2 linked regions of the Prochlorococcus marinus XMU1411 genome follow. The protein of the gene in region 1 interacts with the protein of each later gene in a pairwise test. Links are inferred from orthologs where the notes say so. Each region holds a gene or a part of one and is shown in the gene's direction. Other genes may lie near its edges.

Evidence for each region. The genes of interacting proteins can lie anywhere in the genome.
Region 2: the proteins of cysE (region 1) and cysK interact in binary tests that used the Escherichia coli proteins (3 or more experiments, as listed by UniProt). The link is inferred for Prochlorococcus marinus XMU1411 from one-to-one orthologs.

The regions. Positions count from the first base shown.
Region 1 is NZ_JAAORI010000006.1:100,816-105,241, forward strand. What follows is about bases 1-2,970. They hold cysE (serine O-acetyltransferase), read left to right. Parts: upstream 1-1,103; coding sequence 1,104-1,838; downstream 1,839-2,970. Other genes in these bases: infC (translation initiation factor IF-3), read left to right, coding at 1-32; HA145_RS09130 (GntR family transcriptional regulator), read left to right, coding at 111-1,097; secA (preprotein translocase subunit SecA), read right to left, coding at 1,847-2,970. Also shown: more of secA, read right to left, coding at 2,971-4,426.
Region 2 is NZ_JAAORI010000003.1:75,544-79,076, reverse strand. The notes cover bases 729-3,533. They hold cysK (cysteine synthase A), read left to right. Parts: upstream 729-1,540; coding sequence 1,541-2,527; downstream 2,528-3,533. Other genes in these bases: queA (tRNA preQ1(34) S-adenosylmethionine ribosyltransferase-isomerase QueA), read right to left, coding at 2,530-3,533; HA145_RS02120 (PLP-dependent transferase), read left to right, coding at 729-1,456. Also shown: more of HA145_RS02120, read left to right, coding at 1-728.

The DNA.
Region 1 (4,426 bases):
AAACTCCTTTGATTAAAAAAGAAGTAGAGTGATTAATAATTACGTAAAAACTATGACAAATGTTAAAGTGTCACTACGGTTAAAAATTAATTAGTCAGGATTTTTCTAAAGTGAGATTCCATATTCAACAAGAAAGTGATATCCCAGCATCAACACAACTATATAATCAAATTTGCTTTGCAATAGCAGCACGACATTATCCTCCAGGTCACAGACTTCCCAGCACAAGGCAACTTGCAATGCAAACTGGACTCCATCGAAACACTATAAGCAAAGTTTATCGACAACTTGAAATAGATGGAGTTGTTGAAGCTATAGCTGGATCAGGTATCTATGTGCGAGATAATCTTACTAAAAAGGACTTTAAAAAATCAGTTTACTCAAAAGATAAAATCAGTAAAATACCGGATCAAGAAGCAAAAAAGGCTATTGATCAATTTATAAATCTTGGTTGTACCCTACAAGAAACAAGAGAAATATTAACCAATGAAATTGATTGGCGAATTAAATGTGGCACAAGAATTATAGTTAGCACTCCTAGAGAAGATATAGGAGCCTCTATGCTTATAGCAGAAGACCTCTCCCCAAAAGTTAATGTTCCAGTAGAAGTTGTCCCTATGGAGGAATTAGAAAAAGTTTTGAGTAATTCAAATAATGGTACTATTGTAACTAGCAGATATTTTTTACAACCTCTAGAAAAAGTCGCCAAACAACATGGGGTTCGTGCTATCGCAGTTGACTTGAGCGACTTTCAAAAAGAATTAAAAATTCTCAAAGAACTTAATGCTGGCAGTTGTGTAGGTATTGTTAGCATTAGTCCTGGTTTATTGAGGGCAGCAGAAGTTATCATTCATAGCATGCGTGGCAGTGAATTAATGCTTATGACGGCAATCTCAGATAATAAAAGCAGATTACTTTCACTTTTAAAAGCTTCAAATCACGTAGTATGTGATGGGCCTAGTTTGTCAGTTGTAGAAAATACATTATTAAAAAATCGGTCGCAAATTATGAGATTACCTAAAATAGTTTGCTCTAAGAATTATCTAAGTCTCGAAACAATAAGTCAACTAAAAAAAGAAATTGGAGTTATTAATTAGACCAAAATGCTAAAAACTTTTAGATCAGATATAGAAATAATCAAAGAGAGAGATCCTGCTGCTAGAGGAATATTAGAAATTTTTCTTTGCTATCCTGGCTTTCAATCAATAGTTATTCATAGATTTACTCATAAATTATGGCATTTAAAAATTCCTTTAGTTCCTCGCTTATTAAGTCATTTAAATAGGCTCGTTACCGGCATTGAGATCCATCCTGGGGCGAAAATTGGTAAAAGGGTTTTCATAGATCATGGCATGGGAGTCGTAATTGGTGAAACTGCTGAGATAGGCAATAATTGTCTACTTTATCAAGGAGTGACATTAGGAGGGACTGGTAAAAGTCATGGGAAAAGACACCCAACCTTAATGGAGAATGTTGTGGTTGGAGCTGGTGCAAAAGTTCTTGGCTCCATCACAGTAGGATCTAATACCCGTATTGGGGCTGGTTCGGTGGTAGTTCGTAATGTAGAGGGGAATAGTACTGTGGTTGGAGTTCCTGGCAGAGTAGTACATCAAAGTGGTGTCAAAATAAATCCATTAGCTCACTCTGCCCTACCGGATGCAGAAGCTAATGTAATAAAAAATTTAATGGATAGAATAGATCTGCTTGAAAATGAAATTCTCAAATTACAAAAAACTATACAATGCCTAGCTAACTCAGAATTAATTGATACTTCTAAACTTGGTAACGCACAAAATCTTAAAGACAAAGAAATTATAGAATTTCTTGGAGACGATTAAATCTTGATTTACTTTTTGTCACCCGTTTCAGTTTTAGGTTGAAACATAAACATTGAATAAATTACATTTCGTCTCATATTAGTCATCATTTCAAGAAACATATCATATCCTTCATTTTTATATTCAATTAAAGGATCTTTTTGTCCATAACCTCTCAAGCCAACTGATTCTCTTAAAGAATCCATAGATTGAAGATGTTCTCGCCATAAATTATCAATTTGCTGTAATATAAAAAATCTTTCAGCTTCTCTCATCAAACCAGGACGTATCTTGTCTATTTGTGATTCCTTTAAATCATAGGCTATTCGCATTTGCTCTTGAAGATAGTTTTTTAATTCTTCTATTGACAACAAGCTAACATGATCAGCTTTAAGATCATCTAATAAATAGATAAATTCTTTGACTTTAGAAATTAATTGTTCAATATTCCATTCTTCTGGAGGAAGATCAGGATTAATATAAGCCTCTACAATTTCACTCATTGTTCTCTCTCCATATCCTATTACCTGCTTCTTTAAATCAATTCCTCGCAAGACTCTTATCCTTTCACTATAAACTGCTTTTCTTTGATTATTCATTACCTCATCATATTCAAAAACTTGTTTTCTAATATCGTAATAATAAGTCTCAACTTTCTTTTGAGCACTTTCAAGAGACCTAGTAAGCATTCCTGACTCAATAGGCATATCTTCATCAACCCTAAATGCATTCATTAAATTTGCAACCCTATCGCCTCCAAAAATCCTTAATAGATTATCTTCTAAAGATAAAAAGAATCTGGTACTTCCAAGATCACCTTGTCTTCCTGCTCTACCTCTAAGTTGATTATCCACTCTTCTTGATTCATGTCTTTCAGTACCTATTACATGTAAACCACCAGCTTCTCTTACTTTTTCCTCTTCATTAATCAAAACTTTTTCATATTCTTTTTTAACATCTGATAAAGATTCTCTCAACAGCTTTATCAAATTGTCCTCTGTTGGAGCCTTTTCTGCAGCTGTAGCTATCTTGTCATCTAGTTCCAAGATAGAAAGTTGTCTATCTCCCCAATTTTCAACAAGTTTTTTAGATAAAAAAGACAGTTTCTTTTCAATTTCTTCATCTAGTTTGCAAGGAAAAAGACTTTTTGAAATGTCTGGAATATTTTTTTTCAAATTTGAAACCTTCTTTGAAGAAAAGCCACTCTTAGCTTTTGAACTTCTTTGCTTAGGGATCGGTGGCTTATGCTCATTATCTGGCTTAACTAATAAAGGTACTAAGATCTCTTTTAGTTTCAGTCTTGCCATATAGTCACTATTACCACCGAGAATTATATCTGTTCCTCTCCCAGCCATATTAGTAGCAATAGTAACAGCTCCTGCTCTACCAGCCTGAGCAATAATTTCCGCCTCACGTTCTACATTTTCAGGCTTGGCATTTAACAAATTATGTGGAATATTTTCTTCGGATAAAAGGGAGCTCAATAACTCACTCTTTTCCACACTTGTTGTACCAACTAAAACAGGTCTGCTCTCTCTGTGAATTTTTGCGGTTTCTTTCGCAACAGCTTTCCATTTTCCTATCTCTGTTTTAAATACTTGATCTGACCAGTCTTGTCTTTTCCTTGTTTGATTTGTCGGTATAACTGTTGATTCCAATTTATAAGTTTTTTCAAATTCAACCTCTTCAGTTTTTGCAGTTCCTGTCATACCAGCTAAACCAGGATATAAGAGGAAAAAATTCTGATAAGTAATTGATGCTAATGTTTGAGTTTCAGGCTGAATTTTAAGATTCTCTTTTGCTTCTATTGCCTGATGTTGTCCGTCGCTCCAGCGCCTTCCTGGCATCACCCTACCTGTAAATTCATCTACTATTACAGCTTCATCATTTTTAATAATGTAATTAACATCTCTAGTAAATAATTCTTTAGCTTTTAAAGCATTAGTTATATAGTGCGCCCAAGGATCTTGAGGATTATATAAATCACTCACTTCTAAATAATCTTCACATTTCGCGAAACCCTGATCTGTTAATATGCAACTTCTCTGCTTTTCATCAACTTCATAATCCCCTTCTGGATCTATCCCATCTTTACTTAATTCTTTTGCTTTGACTAATGCCAAAGCTAATTCCGAAGCTTTTTGATATTTTTCTTGTGGCCTTTCAACTTGTCCAGAAATGATAAGAGGTGTTCTAGCTTCATCAATTAATATTGAATCAACCTCGTCAATCACACAGTAATTGAATTTTCTTTGCACTACCTCATTAAAATCTGTAGACATATTATCTCTTAGATAATCAAATCCTAATTCGGAATTAGTGGCATATGTTATGTCGCAGTCGTAATTTTTCTTTCTCTCAACTGGGCTCATATCTTGCTGAATCAAACCAACGGATAAACCTAAAAAACGATGAACTTGTCCCATCCACTCAGCATCTCTTCTAGCTAAATAATCATTTACGGTAACAACATGAACTCCTTTCCCAGTTAAAGCATTTAAGTAACAAGGTAATGTTGCAACAAGAGTTTTTCCTTCTCCAGTCTTCATTTCAGCAATTTGACATTCATGTAAAACCATCCCACCTATTAACTGAACATCAAAATGTCT
Region 2 (3,533 bases), on another replicon or contig:
TAAAAACCCTATATGGAAAAATTTAGAGTTGGGACATGCAATCCCTGATAGTATTCATGCCGTTTCTGTAGCATTACCAACTTGGAATGATGTAAAAAATTACGAGGAAAAAAATAAAGAATGTATGAATTTATTAAAGTCCATATACCCAAGGTTCGGGCTAAACCCCATCGTGAAAAGATTATGCGAAAAAATAAAAAAGGATAATTACTACATCAATAAAAGTATCTGGCCATATTCGAATGAAAGCATAGCTTTTAAAGCAAAAAAATACATTGATAGAAATACTTCTGAACAATTTTCATTAATAGAAAAAAGAGATAATTTAGCTTTTTTAATAACTGAAAAAGAAGGAAGTATTTATGCAAAATCTTTTTGGCAACATACTGGTCTTGGTATATCTTCAAGAGCTGCTGCTATAGAACTCGGTCTTGAAGATTGCCCTCCAAAATCGTACGTAAATGAATGTTCTCAAAGAATAAAAAATAGAATTTCTAAATCTACAAAAATTAACTCTAATAATATTCACTTAACTTCATCTGGAATGTCTGCATTGCATACATCATTAGAAATCATATATAAATTATTTCCAGCTAAACCAACACTCCAAATTGGTTTTCCATATGTAGATGTACTTAAATTACCAATGAATATCTTTCATGGAGCCAAGTTAATTACAGAAGAAAATTGCGAGGATATTGAATTAGAAATCAAAAGAATAAATCCATCAGCATTAATTATTGAACTACCGAGTAATCCAATGCTCAAATGTGTAAATATTAAAAAAATTTCAAAAATAGCAAAAAAGTTAAATATTCCCTTAATTGTTGACGATACAATTGGTTCAAATTTAAATATAAATTCCCTAGAACATGCAGATATAGTTTTTACTTCACTTACAAAAATTTTTTCAGGTAGTGGTGATATTCTTGCCGGATCATTAATACTAAATCCAAAAAGTAAATGGATTGATCAGTTTAGAAATGCATTAAACGAGATTAATATTCCAATACTTTCCGATGGAGATACAGTTTATCTAGAGAAAGTTAGTAGAGATGTCAATCAAAGAGTTTTTGAACAAAATAAAGCATGTTTAAAATTAAAAAAAAGATTAGAGACCCATAGCGAGATTAAAAATATTTTCCATCCTGAAAATTGTCCAAATTTTAATTCTTTACTTACTTCTGATGGAGGATACGGCTGCTTATTATCGTTTGAATTAAATGGAGGATTGAACAAAGCTAAGAAATTTTATGATTCTCTAAAAGTATCTAAAGGACCTAGTTTAGGTACAAAATTTACTCTAGTTTGTCCTTATGTTTTACTGGCTCATTATGACGAGTTAGATTGGGCTGAAAGTTTTGGTATACCCTCGCACCTTATTAGAGTATCAGTTGGATTAGAAGACCAAGATCAATTATGGAAAACCTTTTCTGAAGCACTAAATAATTTCTAAATTCCTAGTATTTACCGTATAGAAACTTATATACTCTTTTTCTGAATAATAGTTAGTATTAATATATATTTTCTCAATATATAAATGGCAAAAATTTATGAGGACAACAGTTTTGCTATTGGAAACACTCCATTAGTAAAATTAAAATCAGTTACTAAAAACGCGAAAGCTACAGTACTTGCAAAAATTGAAGGTAGAAACCCTGCTTACAGTGTCAAATGTAGGATTGGCGCAAACATGATCTGGGATGCAGAGAAAAGTGGGAAGCTTACAAAAGACAAAACTATTGTTGAGCCAACTTCTGGAAATACAGGAATTGCTCTAGCTTTTACTGCTTCAGCAAGAGGTTATAAACTGATCCTTACAATGCCAGAATCCATGTCAATTGAAAGAAGAAGGGTTATGGCAGTGTTGGGTGCTGAAATTGTTTTAACAGAGGCATCTAAAGGTATGCCTGGAGCAATAGCTAAGGCTAAAGAAATTGCAGAAAGTAATCCTTCTCAATATTTCATGCCAGGTCAATTTGATAATCCAGCAAACCCTGAAATTCATTTCAAAACTACTGGACCAGAAATCTGGGATGATTGCGATGGTGAAATTGATGTTTTAGTTGCAGGGGTTGGAACTGGCGGCACAATTACAGGAGTTTCAAGATACATTAAGCAAGAGAAGGGCAAGAATATTACTTCTGTAGCTGTAGAACCATCACACAGTCCTGTTATTACACAGACAATGAATGGAGAAGAGGTTAAATCTGGACCACATAAAATCCAAGGAATTGGAGCAGGATTTATTCCTAAGAACCTTGACTTATCAATTGTTGATAAGGTCGAACAAGTAACTAATGACGAATCAATTGAGATGGCTCTTAGGTTAGCTAAAGAGGAAGGTCTATTAGTAGGAATATCTTGTGGGGCTGCCGCTGCTGCTGCTGTTAGATTAGCTGAACAAGATGAGTATGCTGGGAAGACAATTGTAGTTGTTCTACCTGATTTAGCAGAGAGGTATTTATCATCAATTATGTTTACTGAAGTTCCAAGCGGAATCATTCAAGAACCAGTCAAAGCCTAAATCTATTTTTTCTCCAGTATTGAATCTGGTGAAATATACATTGCATCGCCATAAGAGAAGAATCTAAATTTTTCTTTTATGGCTTTCTTATACAGATCTAATAATCTTTCTCTACCAATCATTGCACTTACTAAAAGTAATAATGAACTTTTAGGGAGATGAAAATTAGTTAATAATCCATCAACTACCTTAAATTTATAACCTGGCTTAATTACTAAATCTACGTATTTAGCTATGGGAATAAAGTCATTAATTTCGTGAGAATAACAACTTTCAAGAGCTCTTACGCTAGTTGTACCAATAGCAATTATTTTTCTATCTGTTTTCTTTATTCTTTTTATTTCCTCCACTACTTCCTTATTAACACTTACCCATTCTTTGTGAAGTTTTAAGTTACTTAAATCTTCTTGATCAATTGGTTTGAATGTTCCATAACCCACGTGCAAAGTTATCGGTAAGATTATTACGCCTTTTTTTTTTAGATTGGAAATAAGACTTTTGCTTAAGTGTAAACCAGCTGTTGGTGCAGCAACTGCCCCCGGATTTGTTGCATACTCAGTTTGATAACTTTTCTCATGAAAAGATTCTTCTTCGGAATTTTTTATATAAGGAGGAAGAGGGATTTCCCCATATTTATCAAGAAGTTCATTCATTGAATTGAGACAAGTTATATTTCCAGGAAATTTAATAAATCTCCCTCCAGTTTCTTCATCAACTCCATCAACAATTAAATAAATATCTTGTGCTATTGGAGATTTTAATTTTAATTTTCTATTTATTTTTAACTTTTTTGCTGGCTTTGCCAAACATAACCAAACACATTCATGGGATCTTTCTAAAACTAATAATTCGACTAATGTCTTATTTTCTAATTCAACCTTTAACCTAGCTTTCATAACTTTAGTATTATTTACAATTACAAGATCCCCTTCTCTAAATTCATCTAAAAGATTCTTGGTAAATTTATTAGTTAAACAGTCTTCTTCTAAAAAACTATTTCTAACTA